Regions from separate parts of the Nonomuraea sp. NPDC049400 genome, predicted to be linked through region 2. Evidence: riboswitches for the same ligand, from Rfam matches in the RefSeq annotation. Region 2 holds a riboswitch; the other holds the start of a gene.
The links. Region 2 has a riboswitch for cyclic di-AMP ahead of ACIBVN_RS13700 (coiled-coil domain-containing protein). Riboswitches for the same ligand answer to the same signal wherever they lie in the genome.
Positions count from the first base shown of each region.

Region 1: linked by a shared signal. The riboswitch ahead of ACIBVN_RS15815 (hypothetical protein) and the one ahead of ACIBVN_RS13700 (coiled-coil domain-containing protein) in region 2 are both predicted to bind cyclic di-AMP.

Region 1 covers NZ_JBITMP010000009.1:87,473-101,704, reverse strand. Annotated here, with positions in the region: gene ACIBVN_RS15840 (ABC transporter ATP-binding protein) at 1-370, shown strand, start outside; gene ACIBVN_RS15835 (ABC transporter permease) at 370-1,590, shown strand; gene ACIBVN_RS15830 (rod shape-determining protein) at 1,735-2,736, opposite strand; gene ACIBVN_RS15825 (class I SAM-dependent methyltransferase) at 2,871-3,437, shown strand; gene ACIBVN_RS15820 (DUF5302 domain-containing protein) at 3,551-3,751, shown strand; cyclic di-AMP (ydaO/yuaA leader) riboswitch at 3,921-4,056, shown strand; gene ACIBVN_RS15815 (hypothetical protein) at 4,246-4,938, shown strand; gene ACIBVN_RS15810 (alpha/beta fold hydrolase) at 4,985-5,830, shown strand; gene ACIBVN_RS15805 (aminotransferase class III-fold pyridoxal phosphate-dependent enzyme) at 5,854-7,068, opposite strand; gene ACIBVN_RS15800 (carbohydrate kinase family protein) at 7,065-7,982, opposite strand; gene ACIBVN_RS15795 (TetR/AcrR family transcriptional regulator) at 8,029-8,613, shown strand; gene ACIBVN_RS15790 (class II aldolase/adducin family protein) at 8,664-9,299, shown strand; gene ACIBVN_RS15785 (DUF885 domain-containing protein) at 9,324-10,892, opposite strand; gene ACIBVN_RS15780 (DUF4032 domain-containing protein) at 10,915-12,123, shown strand; gene ACIBVN_RS15775 (NAD(P)-dependent oxidoreductase) at 12,117-12,719, opposite strand; gene ACIBVN_RS15770 (winged helix-turn-helix transcriptional regulator) at 12,774-13,124, shown strand; gene ACIBVN_RS15765 (4a-hydroxytetrahydrobiopterin dehydratase) at 13,153-13,413, shown strand; gene ACIBVN_RS15760 (hypothetical protein) at 13,509-14,066, shown strand; gene ACIBVN_RS15755 (low temperature requirement protein A) at 14,120-14,232, shown strand, end outside.
Region 2 covers NZ_JBITMP010000008.1:3,693-17,924, reverse strand. Annotated here, with positions in the region: gene ACIBVN_RS13720 (uridine kinase) at 1-288, shown strand, start outside; gene ACIBVN_RS13715 (50S ribosomal protein bL37) at 336-413, opposite strand; gene ACIBVN_RS13710 (DeoR/GlpR family DNA-binding transcription regulator) at 547-1,326, shown strand; gene galT (galactose-1-phosphate uridylyltransferase) at 1,323-2,414, shown strand; cyclic di-AMP (ydaO/yuaA leader) riboswitch at 2,467-2,607, shown strand; gene ACIBVN_RS13700 (coiled-coil domain-containing protein) at 2,613-3,569, shown strand; gene ACIBVN_RS13695 (hypothetical protein) at 4,046-4,519, opposite strand; gene ACIBVN_RS13690 (WGR domain-containing protein) at 4,693-5,658, opposite strand; gene ACIBVN_RS13685 (hypothetical protein) at 6,234-6,362, opposite strand; gene ACIBVN_RS13680 (hypothetical protein) at 6,379-6,573, shown strand; gene ACIBVN_RS13675 (YceI family protein) at 6,823-7,368, opposite strand; gene ACIBVN_RS13670 (DinB family protein) at 7,514-8,014, shown strand; gene ACIBVN_RS13665 (ATP-binding protein) at 8,036-8,512, opposite strand; gene ACIBVN_RS13660 (helix-turn-helix domain-containing protein) at 8,746-9,612, shown strand; gene tig (trigger factor) at 9,814-11,193, shown strand; gene ACIBVN_RS13650 (ATP-dependent Clp protease proteolytic subunit) at 11,822-12,454, shown strand; gene ACIBVN_RS13645 (ATP-dependent Clp protease proteolytic subunit) at 12,466-13,089, shown strand; gene clpX (ATP-dependent Clp protease ATP-binding subunit ClpX) at 13,273-14,232, shown strand, end outside.

The DNA of each region.
Region 1 (14,232 bases), on a different contig from region 2:
CGTCTACACCGGCCTGGGCAGGTCGGAGCGGCGCCGCCGCGCGGCCCAGGCGCTGGAGCGGGTGGGGCTCGGGCACCGGACGGACCACGAGCCGCACGAGCTGTCCGGCGGCGAGCGGCAGCGCGTGGCCATCGCCAGGGCCGTGGCGGGCGACCCGCCGCTGCTCCTGGCCGACGAGCCGACCGGGGCCCTGGACTCGGTGTCGGGCACGGGGGTGATGGAGCTGCTGCACGAGCTGAACGCGAGCGGCACCACCATCGTGATCATCACGCATGACCGGGAGATCGCCGCCAGCCTGCCCAGGCAGGTGCGGATGCGCGACGGCCAGATCATCTCCGACACCGCGCGGGTCCCCCTGGAGGCGGTGTGATGTCCATGGTGGAGGTGGCGCGCCCGAAATTGCGCCCGGCCAGGATGCGGTCCCGCGACGTGATGCGGGTCGGGGCGGTGGGCCTGCGCACCCGGCCGCTGCGGGCGTTCCTGTCCGCGCTGGGCATCGCCATCGGCATCGCGGCCATGGTGGGCGTGGTCGGACTCTCGTCCTCCTCGGGCGCCGAGCTCGACCGTACGCTCTCCGCGCTCGGCACCAACCTGCTCACGGTCTCGTCCGGCACCACGCTCACGGGCGAGGCCGCGCAGATGCCGAAGGAGGCGGAGTCGATGATCGAGCGCATCGGCCCCGTCCAGGCCGTCTCGTCGATCGGGCGCATGGGCGACGTCAAGGTCTACCGGTCGGAGGAGATCCCCGAGGCCCAGACCAGCGGCATCGCCACGTACGCGGCCCGCCTCGACCTGCCCGCCACCGTGGGCGCGACCCTGCGGAACGGCACCTGGCTCAACGCGGCCACCGAACGCTACCCGGCCGCCGTGCTCGGCTCCTTGGCGGCCCAGCGGCTCGGCGTGGGCTCGGCCTCGCCCGACACGCAGGTCGTGGTGGGAGGGATCCGCTTCACGGTCATCGGGGTCCTGGAACCGGTGGCGCTCGCCACCGACCTGGACAGCGGCGTCCTGGTCGGCTGGCCGGTGGCGGAGTCCAGGCTGGGCTTCGACGGACACCCGACGACGCTCTACACCCGCTCCGACGAGGCCAAGCTGGAGGCCGTACGCCAGGTGCTGGCCGGGACCGCCAACCCGGAGGCGCCCAACGAGGTGGACGTCTCCCGGCCCTCCGACGCCCTCGCCGCCAAGCAGGCGACCAGCCAGGCGTTCGCCAACCTCCTGCTGGGGGTGGGCGCGGTGGCGCTGCTCGTGGGCGGGGTCGGCGTGGCCAACACCATGGTCATCTCGGTGCTGGAACGCCGCGCGGAGATCGGCCTGCGCCGCTCCCTCGGAGCCACGCGCGGCCAGATCCGCACCCAGTTCCTCGCGGAGTCGCTCCTGCTGTCGGCTCTTGGCGGGGGTGGGGGGATCCTGCTGGGGACGGGTGTCACGATGGGGTACGCGCTGTACAGCGGCTGGCCCTCGGTGGTGCCCGCCTGGGCCACCGTCGGCGGCCTCGCGGCGACCCTGGTCATCGGCGCGGCAGCGGGGCTCTACCCGGCGATCCGCGCCTCCCGCCTGTCCCCGACCGAAGCCCTCTCCACCCCCTGACGCCGCACGGCCCCCGCACTCGCACACGACCACGCCGCTCGGCCCCCGGCCCCGCGCACTCGCACTCGACCACGCCGCACGGCCTGGGTGCGCCGTCTCATGCGCGTCGGGGGCTCGGACGCGACGCCTGGCTCGGCTGAGCGGTCACTTGTCCGGCCCGGCCCAGGCGAGGGCGTTGCGGAGCCGGGCGATCAGGCCCAGGTCGTCCACGAACCGGCCCAGGCCGAGGGCCACGCACTCCAGGGGCCGCTCCGCCCTCCGTACCGGCATTCGCAACGACGCCCGCAGCCGCCGCGCGAGCCCCCGCAGCAGCGCGCCGCCTCCTACCAGCACCGCGCCCCGCCCCCCGAGGTCCGCGGCGAGCTCGGCCGGGCATCGCTCGACCGTGTCCATCGCCGCCCGCACGATGGCCTCGACCGGCTGCCTGGTCGCCTCGTAAACCTGCTGGACCGGCAGCCGTACCTCGCGCTCCTGGCCGGTGTCCGGGTCACGGGCACGCATCGTCACGTGCCGGTTCAGCGGTTCCCACTCGGCGCCGATGTGGCGTTTGGCCGACTCGGCCTCGTGCTCGTCGAGGAGGAGGCAGTGTTTGTGCTCGACCAGGCGGACGATGGCCCTGTTGACGGCCTCGCCGCCGCCGGGGACGGCCGTCGTGGCCACGGCGGCCCCGGAAGAGAGCACGGCGATCCTGGCGGAGTCGCGCCCGATGTCGATCACCATGTGCCCCGCGAAGCTGTCGACCGGCAGTCCGGCGCCGAGCGCCGCCGCGAGCGAGTGCGGGATCAGCTCGATCCGCCTGGCGTCCGCCTCGAACGCCAGGTCGCTCAGCGCCGTCCGCTCGATCGGGGTGGAGCTGTCGGGCAGCGCCATGACCAGGCGCGGCCTGGCGAACGGATTGCGCTGCACCTTGCTCAGGAAGTGCCTGACCATGCGCCAGGTGAGCTCGCCGTCGACCGGCAGGCCGCCGCTGACCGGCCAGCACGTCTCGCCGTCGGTCGCGTCCGCGCCGTACGCGATGACCTTGCCGGTGCGGTCGTCGAGCACGACAGCCGAGGGCTCGTCGAGCACGATGCCCTTGCCCCGGGCATAGATGCGCGTGCTCGTGCCTCCCAGATCCACCGCCAGGTCACGGCCGAGGAGGCTCATGGCAGGACCGGGGGCTTGACCATCATGCCGGGTCTATTTCCTGAGCTGCTCCAACCCAACACCAGGAACCGAACGGTTCCCTTTTACCTAGGCGTATCTTGTCCGGCAGCACCCCGACGCCAGGAGGACCGGCAGTGCTCGACTACGACCTCGAGGCCGAACACTACGACGAGACCCGGGGCGGGCTGCCGCGTGCCGTGGCCGCCGCCGACGCCGTGCGCCGCCTCGTATCCGGTGGCACGCTGCTCGACATCGCCTGCGGCACCGGGCTCGTGACGAGGGAGCTGGCCGGTCGGGGGCTGCGGGTGCTCGGGGTGGACGCCTCCGCGGGGATGGCGCGGATCGCCGCCGGGCGCGTGGACGTCGTGCTGGGCGACGCCCGTACGCTGCCCGTACGCGACGGCTCGGTCGACGCGGTCACCACCATCTGGCTGCTGCACCTGCTGGACGACGCCCGCCCGGTGATCGCCGAGGCCGCCCGCGTGCTGCGGCCAGGCGGAGTTTTCGTCACGACGGTCGACAAGGGAGCCGCGCACGGTACGGGAGGGCGCAGGGAGCCGTCCGACCGGGCCGGCCTGGTCGTCGAGGAGGCGGCCAGACACGGGCTCCGGCCGAGCGGCGAGACCCGATTCGTGGGACACGGGCAGGGCTGCTCAGGCCCGGACCCGGTGTTCCGCCTGATGGCGTTCACCCTCGACTGAACGTTGTCGGGTGGGTGGCAGTGCAGTCCCGCAAAGCCGGTGGGGAAGCCGGTTTCGCGTCATAAGCGGGGCCATGCGAAGCTGTGACTGTCCCCAACACCATGGAGGTCCTCATGGCGGATACACCGGAGCAGGAAGTCAGCGAAACTCCCGAGGACGAGATGAAGCGCAAGTTCCGCGAGGCGCTGGAGCGCAAGCGCAACCAGCACGCGGGCTCGGGCGCGGGTGGCAGGGGCGGTGACCCGTCGAAGATCCATGGGTCGCACGGTCCGGCTGCGAGTAAAAGATCGTTCAGGCGCAAGAGCGGCGGCTGAGGCTGGGATTTCCCAGGGGGGTACGGCACTGCCGTGCCCCCTTTTTTCTTTGTGCGGGAAGGTAGATCTTCTGCCCGATTCATGACGAAGTGTTTGCGTATGTCCGGAATGCGTGGTTAGAGTGTTGCCCAATTCACAGCCGGTGGCGTGGACCTCACCCAGGAGGGACAGCCGGCTGGCGCCGAATCCCGATCACTCGGGAACCGGGGACCCATCGCAGTTGGGGTGAATCCGACCACGTGTCGGTAGGGCATCTCCACGCCCGAACCCGCCAGCTAACCCGGTAGGCGAGATGGAGAGGACATATGAACCGCATGCCCGACCGCGTCGCACCCCCGGACAGCGTGATAGCCGCCGCCTACTGAGCGGTCCCTTCCTCAGGCTCGTTTCGCGCTCCGCGTAGCTATCTCCCCTTTGCCAGGTGCTCTGCCTAGCTACGCCCTTTTTCGAGCGAGCGCAACTCCCTGCCCCCGTCGCGAAGGACTTTACTTTTCATGTCTGCACGTTTTGGCCTGCGTTCTCTTGTCCTGCTCACCGCCTGCACCGTAAGTGCGCTCGCCGTCGCCGGCACCGCGGCTCACGCCGACTCGAACGATGATGAGAAGGTCCTGCTCAAGGGCTCGACAACGGCTTCGTACTTCTGGGACGACGCCTCCGGCCGCGCAGGTGACACCGGGCTGCCCGCCAGCGGCAAGCCCATGCAGAAGGGCCTGGCCGCCAGCCCGAGCTGGCCGCTCATGACCGAGGGTTACGTGGTCTACAAGGGCAAGAAGATGCCGTTCTTCGTCGGCGACCGCGGCCCGGGCGTGCCCTCCAACCGCGGGATCATGCTGGACCTGGACGCCAAGACGTTCGCGGAGCTCACCGGCGGCACGTTCAACTCCGACACGCTGCATGTCGACGGCAACGGTGGCCAGGGGCACATCAAGGTCGACTACGTCATCACCAAGTGGGGCAAGGGTCCGGGCAAGAAGAACTACCCCGTTCCGTTCTCGACCCGCGCCTGGGCCGAGCAGGACAACAACCCGGCCGAGCCGCCGCCCGCGGCCGCTGAGACCGCGCCCACCGAGACCGCGCCCACCTCGTTCTCGAAGACCACGGCCGCCGTCCTGGCCGGCGCCGTGGCCGTGGCCGGCGGCAGCGCGGCGCTCACCAGCGACCGCATCCGCGGCCTCATGAATCTCTGACTTCACGGGCTTTACGGGTCGCTACCAGAATGTCATTCTGGTCCTCGTGACCACCCGGGTAGCCGCGAACGGCATCGAAATCGCCTACGAGAGTTTCGGTTTGCACGAGGGCCGTCCCCTGCTCCTCATCATGGGCCTCGGCGCGCAGCTCATCCACTGGGACGAAGGGCTCTGCGAGCTGCTGGCGGAGCAGGGACACCACGTCGTACGGTTCGACAACCGCGACGCGGGCCTGTCCACGCACTTCCACGACAAGGGCGCTCCCACTTTTGGGGCGCCCTCGCCGTACCTGCTGGACGATCTGGCCGACGACGCCGCGGGGCTCATGGAGGCACTCGGATGGCCCGCCGCGCACGTGGTCGGCGCCTCGATGGGCGGCATGATCGCCCAGGCCCTGGCCATCCGCCACCCGGACCGGGTGCTGACCCTGACCTCGATCATGTCCACGCCCGGCCCCTCGGTGGCCCCGCCGACGGAGACCGCGCTCGCCGCCCTCATGGCCAGGCCCCCGGCCGACCGCGAAGCCGTGCTCGCCCAGGCGGTGCAGACCTGGTCGGTCCTCGGCTCGCCCGGATACGAGCTGGACCGCGAGAGGATCCGCGAGCTGGCCGGGCTGGCGTTCGACCGCTGCTTCGACCCCGACGGCACGGCCAGGCAACTCGCCGCGATCATGGCTTCGGGCGACCGCACGGCGCTGCTCGCGGGCGTACAGGTGCCCACGCTGGTGCTGCACGGGGAGGTCGACCAGCTCATCCCGGTCGCCGCCGGCCACGCCACGGCCGCCGCCGTCCCCGGCGCTCGCCTGGTGACCTACCCGGGCATGGGCCACGACCTGCCGCGCCCGCTCTGGCCCGCCATCGTGGCGGAGATCGCCAAGCTCACCGCCGCCTAGCCCGGTTCCGTGGGGGAGCGGGCCTAGCCGAAGTGGGCGCGGGTCTCGGCGAACGCCTGATCCGTGCCCTCCAGGGCCTTCGCCACGTCCGCCTCCGTGTGCGCGGCCGACATGAACCAGTTGTGCCACGGGTGCAGGTAGACCCCGTGCCGCAGGCAGGCGTCGCTCCAGTACATCGCGACGGAGAGATCGGCGTCCCCGTCGAAGCTGAGCCACGGGATCGTCACCGGTCCCGTCTGGTTCACCACGAACCCGTGGGACTTGGCCTGCGCGTACAGCCCCTCGCGGAGCTGCGTGCCGGCCCGCTCCATGGCCCCGATGCCGTCCGTGTCGCGCAGGGTCTCGATGGTCGCCTTGGCCGCCGCCATGGCGACCGCCGAGAACCAGAACGAGCCCGTGGAATACAGCGTCTGCGCCGGTCCGCGCAGCGCGTCTGTGCCGGTGACGGCCGCGATCGGGTAGCCGTTGGCCATGGCCTTCGACCAGGCCGTCAGGTCGGGGCGTACCCCATAGGGCTCCCAGGAGCCGCGCAGGTCGATCCGGAACCCCGCCCGCACGTCGTCGATCACCAGCGCCGCCCCGAGCCGGTCGGCCAGCGCGCGGGCGCCGCGCGCGAAGACGGGCTCCACCAGCTCCTGGTCCTCGAACGAGTCGTGCTTGAACGGCGTCACGATGATCGCCGCCACGTCCCCCTCCGCGGTCGCCGCCGCGGCCTCCAGCGACTCCAGGGAGTTGTACGTGAACTCCACCAGGTCCGCCCGCTCGTTGGGCGTCGTGCCCGACAGGGACGGCGTGCACCAGGGGTCCGCCCCGTGATAGGCGCCATGGGCCATCAGCACCTTGGTCCGGCCCGTGGCGGCCCTGGCCACCATGAGCGCCTGGGTCGTGGCGTCGGTGCCGTTCTTGGAGAACATCGCCCAATCGGCGCTGGGCACGGTCTCCACGAGCAGTTCGGTCAGCTCCACCATGATCGGGCCTGGGCCGTTGAGGCAGTCGCCGAGCGCGGCCTGCCTGGCGGCGGCCTCCTCCACACGCGGGTGCCGGTGCCCGAGCACGACCGGGCCCCAGCTGCACATGAAGTCGATGTACTCGCGCCCGTCCACGTCCCACTGCCGGCAGCCCTCGCCGCGTTCGAAGAACTGCGGGAAGCCCGGGGCGAAGAGAGCGGCGTTGAGGTGCCCGTACATGCCGCCGGGGACGACCTTCAAGGCCCGTCGGCGGAGTTCTGCGTCGGTCATCCGAGGATCCTTAGAGTCGAGTCGAGGTCGGTGAGGCCGGCGTCCGAGCCGAGCCCCGTGGCGACGCGGGCGGCGGCGGCCGTGCCCCAGCGGGCCGCGGTCAGCACGTCCTGTCCGTGCAGGAGCCCCGTCAGGAAGCCGGCGCAGTACGCGTCTCCGCAGCCGGTCGTGTCCGAGACGTCCGTCTTGATGGCGGGCACCGGCTCCGTGCCGTCGGGAGTGACCACGAGGCTGCCCGACGCGCCGAGCGTGACCAGCACACCGCGCGGCCCGTCCGCCAGCAGCGTCTGAGCGGCCTCCTGGACGTCGGAGCAGCCGGTCATGAGCAGCGCCTGCGACTCGTTCGGCAGCACGTAGTCCACGTGCGGCAGAAAAGCTCGGGCCATTCCCAATAAATCAGGCATCTCTGAAAGGAGGTCCATCGTGACGATGGTGCCCGCGGCCCGTACCGAGTCCAGGAGGGCGAAGAAGGCCGGGTCGCCCAGGCCGAACGTGACATCCATGCCGCCCAGGTGGATCGCCCGCACGCCGCGCAGCAGCTCGGCGTCGAGGTCCGCGTACGTCACCGTGAGGTTCGCCCCGGGCACGTGGAAGCTGGGCCGCCCGCCATCCGGCCTGATGGGCAGGATCGAGGCGGCCGTCTGCTCGCCCGCCCTGCGCACGAGACGTGAGGCGTCCACGCCGCGCTTGGTGAGCACCGCGACCAGGAAGTCGCCCAGCTCGTCATCGCCGATCGCGCCCATGGTGACCACGGAGTTGCCCAGCTTGACCAGGTCGACGGCCGTCCCGGCGGCGGCGCCCGCGGCGGTGAGGCGGATCTGGTCCACCAGCACGGTGTCCTGGCCCTGGGGAATGTGATCGACGGGCCTGGTGAGGATGTCGACGATGTGGACGCCGACGGTGGCGACGGTCATAGTCTAAATAGACAGACGTCCGAATAAAAAGTCAATGGAGGAGCCGATGCCCAAGATCGTCGATCACGACGAGCGCAGGCGCGAGTTCCTGTCAGCCGCCCGCCGGGTGATCGTCAGGGACGGCATCGACGCCGCAACCACGCGGGCCATCGCCAAGGAGGCCGGATACTCCAACGGCGTGCTCGCCCACTATTTCGCCGACAAGGACGAGATCCTGCTGTCGGCGCTGCGCCAGTCGCACCAGCGCATCCGAGACCGGCTCACCAGCAAGGTCGAGGGCGTGACCGGGCTGGCCGCGCTGCGCGAGCTGCTGCTGGACAACCTGCCGCTCGACGCGGAGCGCACCCAGGAGACCCGGCTGGAGGTCAGCTTCTGGAGCCGCAGCCTGGCCTCGGAGCGCCTGGCCGAGGTGCAGCGCACGGAGGCGGGCGAGCTGCGCGCCGCCGTACGTGACCTGCTGGGGCAGGCTCGCGCGGCCGGCGAGCTCCGCACGGACGACAACCTCGACGACCTGACCGAGCACCTCCTCGCCCTGATGGACGGCCTCAGCCTGCACCTGCTCCTCTATCCGGGGCGGCTCAAGCGCGTCGACATCGAGCGGCTCATGCTCCAGGCCCTCGACCGCCTGTGAGGGAGCGCCAGGATTGCTGTAATTCGGACGACCGACTACATTCGAAACGCATGAGCCTGCGCGAGCAGTTGTGCGAGTACGGCCGCCGCGCCGTCGAGCTGGGCCTGGTCATCGGCACGTCGGGCAACCTGAGCGTGCGCCAGGGGGAGCTGGTCGCGGTCACGCCCTCGGGGGTGGCGCTCGACCGGCTGACCCCGGAGATGTGCCCCATCGTGGACGTCGAGGGCCACCTCGTGGAAGGCGAGCTCCAGCCGTCCAGCGAGACCCCCATGCACCTGGCCGTCTACGAGACCACGGACGCCCAGGCCATCGTGCACACGCACTCGGTGTTCGGGACGGTCGTGGCCACCACCATGACCGAGCTGCCGCCCGTGCACTACAACGCGCTGCTGCTCGGCGGCACGGTCAGGGTGGCCGCGTACGCCACCTACGGCACCCCCGAGCTGGCCGCCAACGTGCGGGCGGCGATGGCGGGCAAGCGGGCCGCCCTCATGGCCAACCACGGCGGGGTGACCATCGGGGCGACGATGGAGGAGGCGTTCGAGGCCACCCGGCTGCTGGAGTGGCTGTGCGAGGTGTACGTGCGGGGGCTCAGCGTCGGCAAGCCGACCGTGCTCACCGACGAGCAGCTCAACGCGGTGGTCGAGCGCGCGCTGAACCCTCCCACGTTCCCGCGCCGCCGGTGACGGCGCGGGAAATGACAGTGCGGGTCATGACAGCGCCACCTGCTCGGCCAGCCCCAGGGGCAGGCCGCCCGATCCGGCGATCCGGTCGTGGAACTCCTTGAGCGACCCCTTGAACGACTGCCGGATGCGGTCGATCTCGATCGCGCCCGTGAGGTAGGAAGGCGCCTGCGTGGGCCAGGCGCAGTAGCGGTTCACCTCGCCCTGGGCAGTGCCGGGGGACAGCGACGCCTTGCTCGCCATGAACGTCTCCGCCTCCTCGATCGACATGTCCTCGCAGTGCAGCGCCGTGTCCACGACGATCCTGGCGGCGCGGAAGATCCGGCAGTCCAGGTGGGCCAGCTCGGTGGCCGGGGTGTCGAAGTAGCCCTGCTCGTGCAGGAGCTTCTCGACGTACAGGGCCCAGCCCTCCGCGAAGTACGGGGTGCGGAAGACCTTCCTGACGGTACGGGGGTTGCCCGCCATGTACGACAGGTGCCAGTGATGCCCCGGGTAGGCCTCGTGCACGGCGATCGAGGGCATCTGGGCCCGTGAGTTCGTCCGCAGGCGCTGGCGTACCTGCTCGGGGGTGAAGTCGTCAGGCGTGTAGGGGACGAAGAAGACGCCCTTGCGCGAGGCGCTCAGCGGGGGCGGCGCGAGGTAGTGGGCGACGGCCAGGATCGGGCGGGTGTACTCGGCCGAGGGGAGCACGTCGCACTCCTCGCCCTCGGCGAACGTGACCAGGTCCCGTTCCCGCACGAACTCCCTGGCCCGCCGGGTCTCCGCCGCGTACTCGGCCCGCATGTCGGCCAACGTCGGCGGATGGTCGTCCATGAGGAACTCCATGGCCGCCCGCCAGTCCGCGCTGCCGTTGACCTTGACCGCCACCTCGCGCATCCGCGCGTCCAGCTCGGCCCAGGCGGCCTTGCCCTTCTCGTGCAGCTCGGCGGCGCCGTACCCGAGCAGCTCCTTCTCGCGCAGCAACGTGGAGTAGAGCCGCTCGCCCATCCGCCAGGTGCCGCCGCACTGGAAGCCCTCGAGGAACGTGACAATTTCGTCGAACGCTCGCGCGGCCGGTTCGGCGGCCTCGGCCAGCCTGGCGGCGAGCTCGGGGTCCTCGACCATCGACGGGATCGTGCGGGTGAGGAAGTTGCGGCCGGTGCGCGCCTGGCCGAGCCCGCGCTTGATCAGCAGCGGCGCGGCGAGCTCGGGGTCCAGGTTGGCCTGGCAGGCGGCCAGCACGCCGGGCACCTCGGCCAGCCGGGAGACGGCCGACGACACCAGCTCGGGCTCCGGCTTGAGCCGCCGCTGGAACGGCGTGTACATCGAGGTGAAGATCGCCACGAGGTAGACGGCGGGGTCGCGCCGCCACTCGGGCCAGGACGCGAGCGCGATCGAGCCCCTCAGATGCGAGAGGACCAGTTCCTTGTCGATCGCGTCGTCCAGGGACGTCGTCCGGATGCTCGAGAGGTGTTCGAGCCAGCGGACCTCCTCCCGCGCGCGGGCGGTCCAGGCGGAGGCGGTGAAGTCGCCGAGGGTGTGGTCGTAACCGTCGGCCCCTAATGAGGCGGCCACGACGGGACGGTCGGAAAAGTACCACTTGAGAAACTCGTCCACCGATGCACCATATCCTGAGCAAATGCCCCTGCAGATCACCGGCGCGCTAGGCGATCCTGACCTGATCCGCCTCCCCTGGGAAGTGCCGCTCCAAGACTGGCCCGAGTACCATCTCGTCGATCTACCTCGCGGCATATCACGGCACGTCGTGCGGTTCGCGCGGCTGTCCGGCAAGGTGTACGCGATCAAGGAGATCAGCGAGCGTTACGCCAAGCGGGAGTACCAGTTGCTCTGGGATCTCGCCCGTCTCGACGCCCCCGCCGTGGAACCGGTCGCCTACGTCACCGGCCGCGAGGAGGGGCTGGACGCGGCGCTGATCACCAGGCACCTGCAGTTCTCGCTTCCCTACCGGGCGGTCATGTCGGGCACGCTGCGCCCCGACACGCTCACCAGGCTGCTGGACGCGCTGGCCGTGCTGCTGGTGCGGCTGCATCTGAACGGGTTCTACTGGGGCGACTGCTCGCTGTCCAACACGCTGTTCCGCAGGGACGCGGGGGCGTTCGCGGCCTACCTCGTGGACGCCGAGACCGGTGAGATGCACCCGATGATCAGCGAGGGCCAGCGGCTGGCCGACATCGACGCCGCGCACACGAACATCTTCGGCGAGATGCTCGACCTGGAGGCGGGCGGGCTGCTGCACCCGTCCATCGATCCCATGGACACCGCCGAGGACGTCGTCGCCCGCTACCACCGCCTGTGGGACGAGATCACCCAGAGCGAGATCATCGACGAGGTCGACTGGCACCGGGTGGAGCAGCGGATCCGGCGGCTGAACCTGCTCGGCTTCGACGTGGCCGAGATGATGGTGCGGCGCAAGGTCGGCACCGGGCGGCTCATCGTCCGGCCCAAGGTCGTGGACGCCGGGCACCACCAGCGGCGGCTGCTCCGGCTGACCGGTCTCGACGTGGAGGAGAACCAGGCGCGGCGGCTGCTCAACGACCTCGACGGGTTCCGGGTGGCCAAGGGGCTGCGGCACGAGGACGAGGCCATCGTGGCGCACCGGTGGCTGGCGGAGGTGTTCCAGCCGACGGTCGATGCCATTCCCGCGGAGCTGCGCGGGAAGCTGGAGCCCGCGCAGCTCTTCCACGAGATACTCGATCATCGCTGGTACCTGTCGGAGGAGCAGGGCGCCGACGTGGGGCTGGCCACGGCCGTGAAGTCGTACGTGGACAACGTGCTCGTGCACAAGCCCGACGAGAAGGCGCTCCTCCCGGACGAACCGCCTCAGTAGGCCACCGTGATGCGCTTGCGCGGGTGGGCGCCGTTCTCCAGCTCGTCCGCGACGGCGACCGCGTAGTCCTCCGCCCAGATGAAGCTGCGGCCCTCGGCGTCGGCCAGCAGCGTGTCGCCGCCGATGCGGTAGACACCGGTACGCTCACCCGGCGCGATCTCGGCGGCGGGCGAGATGTAGGTCCAGTCGAGGTCCGCGACGTCCCGGTAGAGGCCGAGGGCGGATCTCTGGGCCAGGGCCTCCTTTTTGTAGATCTCCGGGAAGCCGGGCGTGTCGACCAGGTCCTGGCCGGGCCCGACCTGGAGGCTGCCGGCACCGCCCACGACGATCAGCCGGCGCACCCCGGCCGCCCGCACACCGTCGATGAGGGCGCGGTTGGCGTCGAGGAACGGCGGCTCGGGCTCGGTGCCGTCGCGCGGCGGGGCGATGGCGGAGACGACGGCGTCGTGGCCCTTGGCCAGCGTGGCGGCGTCGTGGACGTCGCCCTTGACCGGGCCCTTGCGGCTGACGGCGGTCACCTGGTGGCCGCGGTCGGTCAGCTCGGCGGCGATGCGCTGACCGATCATGCCGGTCGCGCCAAAGAGCAGGATCTTCATGTGCGCCAGAGTATCCATCGGATACTGGTTACTTCATCGTGCTATAAGTACCTTATGGATACCGGCGATGTCTTCGACCCTAACTGTCCGACGCGAGTGGTTTTGGATCGGATTGGCGATAAGTGGTCGGTGCTCGTGCTCCTCAGCCTCACTGAAGGGCCGATGCGCTTCACCCAGCTCAGGGCACGCATCGGCGGGGTCACGCCGAAGGTGCTGACGCAGACGTTGCGGGCCATGGAGCAGGACGGGCTGGTGACGCGGGAGGTGTTCGCGGAGGTGCCGCCACGGGTGGAGTACGAGCTGACCACGCTCGGGCGGTCGCTGCGCGATCCTGTCTCGGTGGTGGCTTCGTGGGCCGAGGAGCACGTGGGCGAAATCCTCAGCTGCCGCGCCCAGTCCGCCTGAACCGTGCAGCAATCGGTAACGTGACGCCATGGACAAGAATCTGCCCGAATGGCGGCGCGAGGGCGACGAGATCCGGCGCACGGTCACCGCGCCCGACTTCCCGACCGCCATCCGCATCGTCGACGAGATCGCGGTGAAGGCCGAGGAGCTCAACCACCACCCCGACATCGACATCCGCTGGCGTACCCTCCATCTGACCCTCACCACCCACGACAAGGGCGGTCTCACCGACCTCGACTTCACGCTGGCCGCGATCATCGACGACATCGCGGCGAAACACGGCGCCTGAGCGCGAATACGAACCGTAGTAGGTCGGTTACTCGTTAGAGTGGGTGCCCTCCCGGAGCCCGCAGTGCCGTCAGGGCTCGAACCATGGAGGGTTTCATGCGCATGCCCGCACTCCTGCTCGCCATGCTCGCCACAGCCTGCGCGGGGCCGCCCGCCTCGGTCCACGGTTTCGCGGGCCCCAGCGAAGCCCCGACGGGGGAGGTCAAACTGTCCGGTGGGGGCGAGTTCAGCACCTCCGACACCTCCGCCATCGCCTACGATCGCAAGCTGGCCCCGCAGGGAGCCCAGGCGAGCGTCACCGTCGAGTCGTCCGGCAACAAGACCCGCACCGCTCTCGTGGTCGAGGGCCTGCTGCCGAACCATCACTACGGAGTCCATCTCCACACCAAGCCCTGCGGCGCCAAGCCCGACGACTCCGGGCCCCACTACCAGCACCGTCGCGGCGAGATCAGCCCGAGCAGCGAGGTCTGGCTCGACGTGACCACGAACGGCGACGGCGGAGGCCGCTCGACCGCGCGCAACGACTGGGCCCTCGACCCGGCCAACCTGCCTGGCTCGCTCGTCCTCCACTCCCAGCCCACCAAGACCTCGGGCCCTGAGGTGGGCACCGCCGGGGTTCGCGTCGCCTGCCTGACCCTGAAAAAGGCCTCCTGACCGCCAGAACCCGGGCATAATTACACAATTACATAGCGAAGTCAGGAGTAGTTGTGACCCAGTGGCAGCCCCCCAGATTACGGCTGTTCGAAGACGTGCACCGCCGGGCGACCTGGCTGGAGCTACTCTACGACCTTGTCTTCGTCGTGGCCGTCGCCGAGCTGGC
Region 2 (14,232 bases):
ATCGATCGGGCGTACCGGGCGCCGTACCAGGAGTTGCCTCCGGGAGGGGTGCTGATCGTCGACGGGACGCTGCTGCTCGGGCGGGGGCTGGCGTTCGAGGTGAGCGTGCACGTGTGGCTGTCGGTGGGGGCGCTGGAGCGCGCAACGCCCGAGGACGAGCTGTGGCGGCTGCCCGCCTATGAGCGGTACGAGCGGGAGGCACGGCCCCAGCAGGCCGCCGACGTCGTGGTCAGGGCCGATCACCCGGACCGGCTCGCCGTGCGGCTGACGCCGGACGGCGGCGCGTAAGCGGCGCAGACAAAGGAGGGTGGCCGCCGGGAAAGGCGGCCACCCGATCAACGCGCCGTGGGGCGCTTGCCGTGGTTAGCCTTTTTCTTCTTGCGTGCCCTGCCCTTGCGTGCGCGCCTGGCCATAGCTCGCCTCCGATGATCGGCCGGAACCAGAGCGTCTCCCGCCTGCCCTGACCAGCGCAAGCGCACCACGCGAACTAACATTCCCCAACAATTCCGTGTCATAATTTGGTGGAATCTGTTGGAAGGAGCGGGTGTGCTCGCACAGCAGCGTCAGCAGACGATCCTCGAACGCGTGCGCAGCAACGGCGGAGTCCGGGTCGCGGACCTCGTTCGCGAGCTCGGCGTCTCCGACATGACGATTCGCCGCGACCTCGAGGTGCTGGCCGAGCGCGGGCTGCTGGAGAAGGTCCACGGCGGCGCCACCGCCCTCGGTCCGGGCTCGACCGAGGAGCCGGGCTTCACCGCCAAGTCGGCCCGCCAGCAGCAGGAGAAGGAGGCCATCGCGCGGCGCGCGGCCGGCCTCGTCAGGCCGGGCACGGCCGTGGCGCTCTCGGCGGGGACCACCACGTGGGCGCTGGCCCGCCACCTGATCGGCGTACCCGAGCTGACGGTGATCACCAACTCGATCCCCGTCGCCGAGGTCTTCCACCGGAACCCGCGTTCTGACCGCACGGTCGTGCTGACCGGCGGTGTACGCACGCCGTCCGACGCCCTGGTGGGCCCGGTGGCCGTGGCCGCGATCCGCCGCCTGCACGTGGACACGCTCTTCCTCGGCGTGCACGGGATGAGCGTGCGGGCCGGGTTCACCACGCCCAACCTGCTGGAGTCGGAGACCGACAGGGAGCTGGTGGCGGCCGCCACCAAGCTGGTCATCCCCGCCGACCACACCAAGTGGAACACGGTCGGCATCAGCACGATCGCCGAGCTGAGCGAGGCCGACGTGGTCATCAGCGACGCGGGACTGCCCGAGGACGCACGCACGGAGCTGGCCGAACGGGCCGGAGAACTGATCATCGCGGAGGGCTCGCCTTGAAGCGCACCATCACCCACCTGGCCGACGGCCGAGAGCTGATCTACTTCGACCGGCGGGACGACGCCGACAGGAGCGCGATCGACCGGCGCATGCTCGACCCGCGGCCGGTGGCCTCCGAGCTGCGTTACGACCCGCTGACCGAGGAGTGGATCGCGATCGCGGGGCACCGGCAGACGCGCACGTTCCAGCCGACGGGCACGGCGAGCGAGTGCCCGCTGTGCCCGTCGTCGGACACCCGGTCGTCGGAGATCCCGGCGCACGACTACGACGTGGTGGTGTTCGAGAACCGGTTTCCCTCCTTCTCCGGAAATTTCGGGACTTATTCGGAAGTGGGTGGCTTGAGCGAGGTGCGGCCGGGAGCGGGGCGGTGTGAGGTGGTCTGCTTCACCTCTGAGCACTCGTCCTCCTTCTCCCGGCTCTCCACCGACCAGGTGGAGCTGGTCATGGAGGCGTGGGCCGACCGCACGGCCGAGCTGTCCGGGATCGAGGGCGTGGAGCAGGTCTTCTGCTTCGAGAACCGGGGTGAGGAGATCGGCATCACGCTCGCCCACCCGCACGGCCAGATCTACGGCTACCCGTACGTCACGCCCAGGACCAAGCTCCAGCTCGCCGCCGCCAAGCGGTACTCGAAGGGCAACCTGTTCGCCGACGTGCTGGCCGCCGAGCGGGCCGAGGGGACGCGCGTGGTGGCCGCCAACGAGCTGTGGACGGCGTTCGTGCCCGCCGCCGCACGGTGGCCGTACGAGGTGCACATCTACCCGCACCGGCAGGTGCCCGACCTGGCCGCGCTGTCGGAGGCGGAGCGCTCGGCGTTCGCGCCGCTCTACACCTCGGTGCTGCGGGCCTTCGACGACCTGTTCGGCGTCGTGATGCCGTACATCTCGGCCTGGCACCAGGCGCCCGTACGGCAGGACCGTGAGCTCGCGTACCTGCACCTGGAGCTGTTCAGCATCAGGCGGGCGCCGGGCAAGCTCAAGTACCTGGCCGGCTCGGAGTCGGCGATGGGCGCTTTCGTGAACGACGTGCTGCCGGAGGAGGCCGCGCGTATGATTCGATCACAAGTAGATCACTATCAGATTTCTTATTAGGGTCGCATTACTCGTGATCTACCACTAACATCCCTTTTGCACCGGCTGTAACGGCCGTTGCGCGCCTAATCCCGGGCGTGTCGCCCGGGAGCCGGGGACCCACCTAGTTCTGGGGTGAATCCGACCACGTGTCGGTAGGGCACCTCCGCGCCCGAACCCGTCAGCTAACCCGGTCGGCAGAGGGAGAGGAACATCCACGTGGCGGCTGCGTCCCCCGTGCGCCTTGTCATCGGTCTCATCACCGCCGCGGCCGTCGCAGTCCTGCCGGTGACCGCGGCGTCAGCCGCGCCCAAACCGTCGGAGGCCGAGCTCCGCGCCCAGCTCAAGCAGCTCAACAGCAAGGTCGACAAGCTCATCGAGAAGTACAACCTCAAGCGTGTCGAGCTGGCCAAGGCGCGGGAGGCCGCCAAGGTCGCCAAGGACCGCCTGGCCGCCGCGGAGCAGGCGGTGGTGGCGGCCGAGCAGCGGGTCGCCGACATCGCCAGGATGCGCTACCAGAGCCACGACCCCTCGCTGCCCGCCTTCCTGCTGCCCACCAACGGCGGCGCCGTGGCCCTGCTGGAGCAGCTCACGGCCGAGCAGCAGGCCGTCGTGGACGGTGTGGCCAAGGCCCGCGACGAGAAGAAGAAGGCCTCCGACGAGGCCGCCGCGCTCGCCACCCAGATCAGCGCGGACGCCAAGGACGTGGCCGAGCAGCGCGAAGACGCCCAGGACGTCATCAAGGACATCCAGAAGAAGCTCCAGGACCTGGTGCCGTTCGGCCCCGGCCGCAACACGAACGGCAGCTGGGCCCCGGAGCTGCCCACGGGCTCGGACAACATCACGGCCCGCACGCGGCTGATGAAGGCGCAGGTGGAGAAGAACTTCAAGCTGCCGTACGAGGTGGGCTGCTTCCGCTCCGGCTCCAGCGGCGAGCACCCGCTGGGGCGGGCCTGCGACTTCATGATGAGCACCGGCGGGACGACGCCGTCGGCCGTCAACAACGCCCTGGGCGACCGCATCGCGGAGTGGGCACTCAAGAACAAGGACAAGCTCGGGGTCAAGTACGTGATCTGGAAGCAGCGCATCAACATGGGCTCAGGCTGGCGGGCCATGTCGGACCGGGGCAGCATCACCGAGAACCACTACGACCACGTGCACATCTCGATGAACTAGAAATGGGACGAATCGCATCTAATGAGCTATTCGCTCACTTGCAGATGGCGTTTACCCACGGGACCGTCGACCACACCGGTCCAGCTGGCAACGACCTGGCGGAGTTGATCCGTCGACAGCAGGACCTCTTCGCCGCGCGCCATGAGCCAATCGAAGGGTGAGAAGGGTGGCTGTGGAGGGGGCCGCTCATCTGGTTCTGTCGGATGGTGTGGTGCCCTTGCGCCCGGCAGAAGCCGTGTTCGAGGCGATGCTGGCTGGATGGGAGCGGCAACAGCGGGCCCGTCTGCTGGCGACCTCGACGATTCGAACACGGGTGGATCGTGTCCGCCGGTTTGCTCTGTTCACCGGGACGTCGCCCTGGTCAGGGGCTGTGAGGGGACGTCGATCGCCCTCGGGCGCCCTCGGGCGTGGTCAGCGCAGCGCAGCGAACGCGCCGCTGGGCGTCTTGCGCAGCCAGCCCCGCTCGGCCAGCCGTTTCAGCTTGGCCCGCACGCCTCCCACCTGACCCGACTCGAAAGGCAACCCAGCTGCGCGCAGATCGCCTTGCAGATCACCCGACCGTCGGCGGTGCGCACCGCCTCCAGCAGCGCCTGGTAGTCGACGGCAGCTCGTGTGCGCTCGTGGCGCGCTCCCGGTGGGGGATCAGCAGCCCTCGGGGGCGGCTCGGCCACGCGCCGGGCCGGCAGCGCCACCCGGTACATCGGCACCACCTCGATCTCGCCGCCGCCGTCGCCTATGTTCTCGGTGTCGTCATGGGCGGCCTGAGCTGCCCGAACAGGCTCTCCCTGCAGCTCGTCTTCGGCCAGCAGTTGGGCGATCACCTGCTCGGCCTGTTTGGCCAGTTCCGTGCGACGCGCGGTGAGGCGTTCCAGAAGCGACACCGTACCTCTACCGCGGTCATTCACAGACGGCGCAATTCCCGCGCAAAGGATCATCGTGAACGCGATCATCCGGACCGTGACGGATCATGAAACGTGCGTGATCCCTCAGGCAAACGATCATCCGCACTGAACCCCTGGCACCACCAGGAAGAGCACGTCCAGCGGAGCTCACACCAGGCCCTTGACCTGCCACTTCAATAGGGACCAACCCAATCGTGGCGTCTCCGGAAGGGATAGGCAAACTAGCGGACGAACCTGCCGACCCTGTCCAAGGTGTCGGTTGTGAGGTCGGCGGGCCCGAGAGCAAGGACCTCGCCCCGGAACGACCGAACCTCCACGAAGCTCTTCGGCGTCGAGACCGCCAGCCGGCGCAGCAGATTCCCCGCCCCCTCCAGCGTGCCGGTCTTGAACTTGGCCCGTCTCAACGTCTCCCGATCACCCATCCCCTCGAACGGCCCGCTCGCGCTCCGCAGGTCGTAGCGCAGGTCGGTCACCGGTAGGGGAGCGCGATCCCAGGTCGAATTCGGTAGCGAGCCATGTCCTTGGGTCCGCGCCTCGACCCACGTCCCGGTGTCCGCGTCGCCGATCTCGCAGTCGTGGATCGGATACGCGTAGGCGACGCGCCCTTCGTAGACGTTGCTGATCAGCTGCGGCGAGCACAGCAGCGCGTGGCTGAACGGCCCGATCAGCGCGTCCAACGGCAACTTGTGATGCGAACTGCCGTCGAAGGCCAGCTCCCGGCGCGGCACGAGGAAATCCAGGAACGCGCGGACCAGCTCCGGGTCATGGCAGGCCTCCTTTACGGGGAACATCAGGCCCCTGCGCCCGTCGTCCGTCAGTACGGCATAGCGCCAGAAGCGCCCGATCCCCAGTCGCACGGGCATGACGTACACGCTGTCGTAGGCATCGAGCGGCTCGTAGCCGGAATCCAGGATGTCGAGAAGCGAGCCTACGTGCCCCGGAGCCGGTGCGGGGGCAGGCTCGGGCTCGGGTGTCACGACCTCGACGTAGCCCTCGCGCCGCTTCTCGTCGATCTTCTTGTTGAAGTGACGTACGGCATGCGCCTCGTCGTCGAGGGTCATGCTCGTCCCCCGCAGGGTGCCACCCGCCATCCCCCACGCCATGTGACAGCGGATGCCTTCGCGCTCGATCTGCCAGAGCCGTACAACACCGTCGGAGCGCTTCTCGAAACTGCGTAGTCCTGACATATCGGGATCTTCTCAGGGTGCAGGTGACTGCGGAACACGCGATGACATGGCACAGGGGCCTGCGATACCTGCGATATACCGCCGCAGCCCATGATGTGATAAAGGCCTACGAGACGGACGCCATGAGGATTCTGCGTAACCTGGCTGTCGACAGCCGCTATGGCCTGGTCACTTCGATCACGGCGGCGCTGGCCACGGCATCCATCGATCAGCACGTTCTACTAGTCCTGACCAACAGCGAGATCACGAGGTGACAGGTGACCACTCGTCATGATCTCCCGCCCTGACCCGCACGAGCACCCTCACCACGCTCACGTCAGGCCTCGACCTGCGTATTCAGGATGAAACGAGCCCGGCTCGGCGATCTCGACGAACATGGCCTCCTGTTCGCTGTCAGCGGCGACAACGCTCGCCCGGGCCGGCAGCAGCGACTTCGGGATGGGATGAGATTCCCACTCCCTTCCAACTCATCAGCCTCGGCGCCTCATCAACGTTGACAGCGTGGCTGACCTGGCGCGCGGCCTCCCAGCCAACCTCTGGAGCACCCCCCTGGGATCCGCCCGGTGTGACGCCGGCTACTTGATCTTTGCGAGCTTCGCCGCGTTGTAGTACGTCACCGACCAGGCCTTGCATTTGTTCTGGTGGCCGTAGGCCGTCTGGGAGGCGCAGACGCGCTTCATGTCGCCGTAGAACGCCTTATTCACCCTCGAAGACCTGCTGGTGAGCCTGGCCGACAAGCTTTGGAAGAACAAGCGCGTCCCAGACCTCGAAGTCCTCGTCGTGACCCGCCTGGCCCAGGCAAGCGGTCAGCAGCCATGGGAGGAATACGCCGCACTCGACGAACTCCTCACCCACATCGGCGACACGGCCGATCAGCGGTTGACCTTCCAGGCCGCCTATCCGATCCACGGCTGAGAACGCACACGCAGAGCCGAACCCCAAAGTCAGTCTCACCCATCGGATCGACCTGGAATTCCCACCCTCTGAATAAGACTCTCCGCCACTAAGGGAAGCCCGAGCTGCCGTGACCATCGTCTGCGTGCTCTGCTCCGGCCTCGTTGACAGCAGGTCGTCGAGGTCGACGGCCTGGGAGAGTGCGTCGTAGCCGGCGGCGTCGAGGTGGATGCCGTTGGAGGGCCGCCGGCGCTGACGCGTTCCAGGCGTTCAGGCGTTCTTGACGGCGGACAGGTCGAACTCGAGGGTGATCTTCTCGGAGATCATCACGCCGCCCGTCTCCAGGACGGCGTTGTAGGTCATGCCGAAGTCCTTGCGGTTGATCACCGTGCTGCCCTCGAAACCGACCCGGGTCATGCCCTGGGCGTCCACCGCGGTTCCGGTGTAGTCGAGGGGGATGGTGACCTGCCGGGTCACGCCGCGGATGGTCAGCCGTCCGGTGACCTCGAAGCTGTCGCCGCCGACGTGCTTGATGTCGGTCGATTCGAAGGTGATGGCCGGGTGGCCGGCGGCGTCCAGGAAGTCGCCGGTGCGCAGGTGGTCGTCCCGCATGTCGTTGCCGGACTGGATGCCGGCCACGTCCAGGACCACGTGGACGTGCGAGGCGGCTGGGTCGGCGGCGTCGAGGTGGGCGGTGGCTTCCTTGACGGGAATGCTGCCGCGCACCTTGGTCACCATCGCGTGGCGCGCCACGAAGCCAAACCGGCTGTGCATGGGGTCGATGGTGTAGCTGCCGGTGAGCTCGCTGGGGTACATGCTGTGCTCCGTCTCAAGTAGTTCAGTACTGGAAGATTGAGCATGACCGTACATCGATTTATTTCAGCGCGCAACTTTCCAGTGCGATGACTTGGTGACGCGATGGCTCAACCGCCGGAGCTCCGCGTAGATAAGGTCAGGCCTCATGACTGACACCCGGATCCCCCCGCCCCTCACCGGCGACGAGCGGACAGTGCTGAACAACTGGCTCGAGTGGCACCGTGGCACCCTGGCCGTCAAATGCGCGGGCCTGTCGGACGAGCAGTTGCGCCTGCGCCCAGCCTCGCCCTCGACGCTGTCCCTGCTTGGACTGGTCAGGCACCTGGCGCACGTCGAGCGCGTCTGGTTCCGCCGCGTGCTGAACGGTGAGGACATCCCCAAGCTCTGGGACAAGGACCGCGACAACGACGCGGACTTCAACGAAGTGGACACCGCCTCCGTCAAGGAGGCCTTCGCGACCTGGGAGGAGGAGGTCGAGCGCGCCCGCGCCATCTCGGCGGCCAAGCCGCTGGACGCCGTCGGCGACCGCAACGGACAGGACTGCTCGCACCGCTGGATCCTCGTCCACGTGATCGAGGAGTACGCCAGGCACAACGGCCATGCCGACCTGCTGCGCGAGCGTATCGACGGGGCGACCGGCGAATGAGGGCCCGTTAGCCCTCAGGCATCAATGCTCGGTGCGGAAGAGCGCCCACACGGCCTTGCCGCCGCGGGCGAGGGGGTCCCAGCCCCAGCACTGGCTGTAGGTTTCCACGATGTAGAGGCCGCGCCCGTTCTCGGAGACGAAGTCCGGCTCCTTGGGGCGCGGCACCTCATCGCTGGGGTCCGCCACGGCCAGCAGCACGTGCGGCTGTACGCGCATCAGCAAGAGCTCGATCTCGCGCCGCCCTGCTGCGTACATCGCATAGCGGACCGCGTTCGTCACCAGCTCCGACACCACCAGCGCGGCGTCGTCGCCGAGTTCGGGCAGCCCCCACCTCTGCAGGGTCGAGCGGGTCACGTCCCTGGCCGTCTTCACGGAGTCGGCCTGAAAGGGCAACGGGCACGCGGTCGTGTACGGCTTGCCGCCCATGAGCAGACGGTCGAAGCCCACCTCGCGGGTGATTTGCAAAGCATCGGCAGTGGCCAGAGGGTCCTCCACCATGCCGCCGATACCTCCCCGTTCAGCCCGAGTTAGTGCATGTTTGGCCCAATATGCACTAGGCCATCATGGGTCACGATCGCGGCAGCTGCAAGACCCAAATGCACGTGCAGTTGCATTGTGCAGCAGCATGCGGCGTTTTGGGGCATTAGTCTGCTAATCGGACACGAGGTTGAGACCTTGTCATACCCGGCAATGTGGTGTCACTGTGTGTGCGGACCTTGATAGGAGGCAAAGTGACGCAGAACCAGCCGGGTTCCGGACCGACGGCGCTGCGCATCCTCCTGGGCTCCCAGCTGCGCAAGCTCAGGGAAGCAAAGAACGTCACTCGTGAGGAGGCCGGCCACCTCATCCGGGGCTCGGAATCCAAGATCAGCCGCATGGAGCTGGGCCGAGTGGGGTTCAAAGAACGCGACGTGGCGGACCTGCTGACCCTGTACGGGGTCGAGGACAAGCAGGCCCGCGCCGCCGTACTCGACCTGGTCGCCACCGCCAACGAGCCTGGTTGGTGGCACCGGTTCAACGATGTCCTGCCCACGTGGTTCCAGGCTTACGTCGGCCTCGAAGAGGCCGCCGCCAGGATCAGGACCTATGAAGTCCAGTTCGTGCCAGGACTCCTGCAGACCAAGGAGTATGCAAGGGCCGTCGTGACCGCCGGAACGGCGGGAATCGGGGCCGAGGAGATCGCCAGGAGGGTGGATCTCCGGCTGGAGCGCCAGCGGATGTTCGAGCGGCCGGACGGGCCCGTCTTCTGGGCGGTCATCGACGAGGCCGCGCTACGGAGGCCCATAGGCGGCGTCGAGGTGATGCGGGCCCAGATCGAACACCTCATCGAGCTGATGCGCCAACCCAAGATCACGATCCAGATCATGCCGTTCAGCTTCGGCGGGCACAGCGCGGAGGGCGGGGCGTTCAGCATCCTGCGTTTTCCCGACTCCGACCTGCCCGACGTCGTGTATGTGGAGCAGCTCGCCAGCGCGCTCTACCTCGACAAGCGTGAGGACGTGGACCGATACACCGAGGTGATGGAGCGGCTCTGCGCCGTGAGCACCACCCCGGACGAGACGGTCGGGCTGTTGCGGACCATCGCGGACGAGTTCTGACGACGGGCTACGGATGATCGTGGACGACTTGTGGCGGTGACGGAGTCGTTGTTGGGTATGCATCTGCCCTAGACTGGCCATCGGCGTTGGATCCCGCCGTGGCGGAGCATGCCCAACACCGCTCATGTGGGCGCGGCGCGTGAGCCGTTTCCGAATGGACGCGCCCGCGATCACTCGTAGCTTGATCAAGGAGACCATTCCGTGAAGACCGCTGTCGAGGAGCTAAGCCCGACCCGGGTCAAGCTCACTGTCGAGGTGCCGTTCGACGAGCTGCGCCCCAGCATGGATGCGGCGTACAAGAAGGTCGCGCAGCAGGTGCGCGTCCCCGGGTTCCGGCCTGGCAAGGTTCCGGCCCGCATCATCGAGCAGCGCTTCGGCCGGGCGGTGGTGCTGGAGGAGACCCTCAACGACGCGGTGCCCAAGCTGTACGGCCAGGCCGTCGACGAGGTCGACGTGTTCCCGGTCGACCGGCCCGACATCGAGGTCACGAAGATCGACGACGGTGACAAGATCGAGTTCACCGCCGAGGTCGACATCCGGCCCAACTTCGAGGTGCCCGACTACCAGGGCCTCGAGGTCACGGTCGACTCCGCCGAGGTCTCCGACGAGGACGTCGACAAGCAGCTCGACGCGCTGCGCCAGCGCTTCGCGACGCTGACCGGCGTCGAGCGCGCAGCCGCCAACGGCGACTTCGTCGTCATGGACCTCCGCGCCGAGATCGACGGCAAGAACATCGAGGAGCAGCAGGCCAGCGAGGTCTCCTACGAGGTCGGCGCCGGCTCCGTGCTCCAGGGCCTCGACGCCGCGCTCGAGGGCATGTCCGCGGGCGAGGAGAAGAGCTTCAAGACCGAGCTGGTCGGCGGCGAGAACGCCGGCGAGGAAGCCGACGTGATCATCAACGTCAAGTCGGTCAAGGAGAAGGTCCTGCCCGAGCTGGACGACGAGTTCGCCCAGCTCGCCAGCGAGTTCGACACGCTCGACGAGCTCAAGGCCAGCATCCGCGAGCAGTCCCGCCGCAACAAGCTGATCGACCAGGTCGTGCAGGCCCGCGAGAAGGCCCTCGACGCCGTCCTGGAGCAGATCGACATCCCGCTGCCGGCGAGCGCGCTCAAGGTCGAGGTCGACGCCCGCAAGCACAACCTCGACCACCAGATTGCCGAGAGCGGCCTGAGCCGCGACGCCTTCTTCCGCCTCTACCAGACGACGGAGGAGGAGCGCTTCGCCGAGTTCGAGCAGAACTCCGCGCGTGCGCTCAAGGTGGGCTTCGTGCTCGACAAGATCGTCAAGGCTGAGGAGCTGGGCGTCTCTGAGCAGGAGCTGACCAACTTCGTGGTGCGCCGCGCCATGGAGATGGGCGTGCAGCCCAACGAGCTGGCCAAGCACCTGGCCGACAACGACCAGCTCACGCTGGCCATGGTCGAGATCGTCCGCGACAAGGCCAAGGCCGTCCTGGGCGACGCCGCCAAGGTCGTGGACACCGAGGGCAACGAGGTGGACCTCAAGGCCATCTACACCGAGATCAACGGTGAGGAGGTCGTGGAGGAGGAGTCCGCGGCCGACGAGGACAAGCCGGAGGCCTAGCCTCCTCCCGCTCACGGTGCGGGCCCCTGGGGTCTGTGCCGTGGCGGTCACGGTCCTGAGCCCCCGAACCAACCGGTTCGGGGGCTTCGCCCTTTTTCCGGGGACGTCTGGTCGCGGGCCGCGATGCTGCGCAGCGCCACCTCCCCGGACGCCGCGCATCGGGACGCATCCGCTCCAAGGGCGCGGCACAGGGCTCCGGCTGCTGCCGTGGTCGCGCCGAGCGTGCATGACCTGGCGCCGGCGCGGGGCGCCCACGGCTGCGGCCGGCCCCCACGTACTCGCCTGCCTCCGCGAGGCCCCGCGAGGCACTGGGCCGGGCGGGCAGGCCGTACGGCGCCCTCAGAGGGCTCGTAGGGATCCTGGAGCTCCGGCAGCGGCCCGAGCGGCGCCGGAAACCGGTAACTCCGGTCAGCTGGACTCCCAGGGCGTCGCAGGGAGCATCGCCCCATGGCGGCGGTCCGGACTTCGTGGACGGAACGGGCGAGGTCGGGCGGAGGATAACAGGCAGAGGCTTGTCCGAACCTGCGCCGTCAGCGAACAGTACGGGGGACCGGGCATGAGCTGTGCGCAGCGCGCGTTAAGGTCACAAGCAAAGCCAATCGATTACGACGCATCGGAAGGTGACGCTGTGACCAGCCCGCCGACCTTCTATCAGCCTGAGTCGCGAGGCCGTGAGAACGGCTCGACCTTCCGGCTTGAAGATCAGCTTTATCAGCGCCTGCTCCGGGAGCGCATCATCGTGCTCGGCCAGGAAGTCAACGACGAGATCGCCAACCGCATCTGCGCCGAGCTGCTGCTGCTCGCGGCCGACGACCCCGACCGCGACATCTCGCTTTACATCAACTCGCCGGGCGGCTCGGTGAGTGCCGGCATGGCCATCTACGACATGATGGAATATGTGCCGAACGACGTGTCCACGGTTGTGATGGGCATGGCCGCCTCGATGGGGCAGTTCCTCCTCACCGCGGGCGCCAAGGGCAAGCGTTACGCCCTGCCTCACGCCCGGGTCATGATGCACCAGCCGTCGGGCGGCATCGGCGGTACCGCCGCCGACATCGCCATCCAGGCCGAACAGATGCTCTACGTGAAGAAGACGCTCGCCGAGCGGATCGCCTTCCACACCGGCCAGCCGCTGGAGCAGATCGAGGCCGATTCCGACCGCGACCGCTGGTTCACGGCCGAGGAAGCCAAGGACTACGGCTTCATCGACCACGTCGTGCGCAGCGCGCGGCAGGTGCCCTCGCAGGGCCCCGTCTCTTAGGGGGAGCTGAAGTGGATATCAACAGCCGCTACATCATTCCGGAGTTCACGGAGCGCACCTCCACCGGAGTGAAGCAACACAACCCGTACACCAAGCTCTTCGAGGACCGCATCATCTTCCTCGGAGTGCAGATCGACGACGCGTCGGCCAACGACGTGATGGCCCAGCTGCTGACGCTGGAGTCGCTCGACCCCGACCGTGACATCAGCATCTACATCAACTCGCCGGGTGGCTCTTTCACCGCCATGACGGCGATTTACGACACGATGCAGTTCGTCCGGCCGGAGATCCAGACGGTCTGCCTCGGCCAGGCGGCCTCCGCCGCGGCCGTGCTGCTGGCCGGCGGCACCCCGGGTAAGCGGTTCGCGCTGCCCAACGCCCGGGTGCTGATCCACCAGCCGTCCACCGAGGGCGGCGGCCAGGGCAGCGACATCGAGATCCAGGCCCGCGAGATCCTTCGCATGCGTACCCTCCTCGAGGACATCGTGGCGAGGCACTCGGGCAAGACCTCCGCTCAAGTCCGCAAGGACATCGAACGCGACAAAATTCTCAACGCGGACGAGGCAAAGGCGTATGGTCTGATCGATGACATCATCCCGTCCAGGAAGAAGCGAGCTGCGGCCGTAGCTTCCTGACGAGACGTGACGCACCGGGGCGCTGCCCAATAGGGCACGTTCCGGTGCGACTCGCCGCTAGGGGGCTCACTGAGGGCCCAGAAGACGGTAACGTCGAAACCTGAGCGGTTCGGCCTAGTCCGGAGGATGTCCGGAGACACTGCTCGCGGCAGCAGGGCGGTCCCACGCAAAGGAGTATCTGGGGTGGCACGCATCGGCGACGGGGGAGACCTGCTGAAGTGCTCTTTCTGCGGAAAGAGTCAGAAGCAAGTCAAGAAGCTCATTGCCGGGCCAGGCGTCTACATCTGCGATGAGTGCATTGATCTCTGCAACGAGATCATTGAGGAGGAGCTCTCCGAGTCCTCCGAGCTCAAGTGGGACAACCTGCCCAAGCCGAGGGAGATCTACGAGTTCCTCGACGCCTACGTCATCGGTCAGGACAAGGCTAAGAAGGCCCTCTCGGTGGCGGTCTACAACCACTACAAGCGGGTGCAGTCCGGCGACCGGGGCAGAGACGACGGACTGGAGCTGGCCAAGAGCAACATCCTGTTGCTCGGCCCCACGGGCTCCGGCAAGACACTGCTGGCGCAGACCCTGGCGAGGATGCTCAACGTGCCCTTCGCCATCGCCGACGCCACCGCGCTGACCGAGGCGGGATACGTCGGCGAGGACGTGGAGAACATCCTCCTCAAGCTCATCCAGGCCGCCGACTACGACGTCAAGAAGGCCGAGACCGGCATCATTTACATCGACGAGGTCGACAAGATCGCCCGCAAGAGCGAAAACCCGTCGATCACGCGCGACGTCTCGGGCGAGGGCGTGCAGCAGGCGCTGCTGAAGATACTGGAGGGCACCACGGCCAGCGTGCCCCCGCAGGGCGGCCGCAAGCACCCGCACCAGGAGTTCATCCAGATCGACACGACCAACGTGCTGTTCATCTGCGGCGGCGCCTTCGCCGGTCTGGAAAAGATCATCGAGTCGCGCATCGGGCGCAAGGGCATCGGCTTCAACGCCATCATCCGGTCGAAGGAAGAGGTCGACACGGCCGACATCTTCGGCGACGTGATGCCGGAAGACCTGCTGAAGTTCGGCATGATCCCCGAGTTCGTCGGGCGCCTGCCGGTCATCACCTCGGTGCACAACCTCGACCGCGAGGCGCTCATC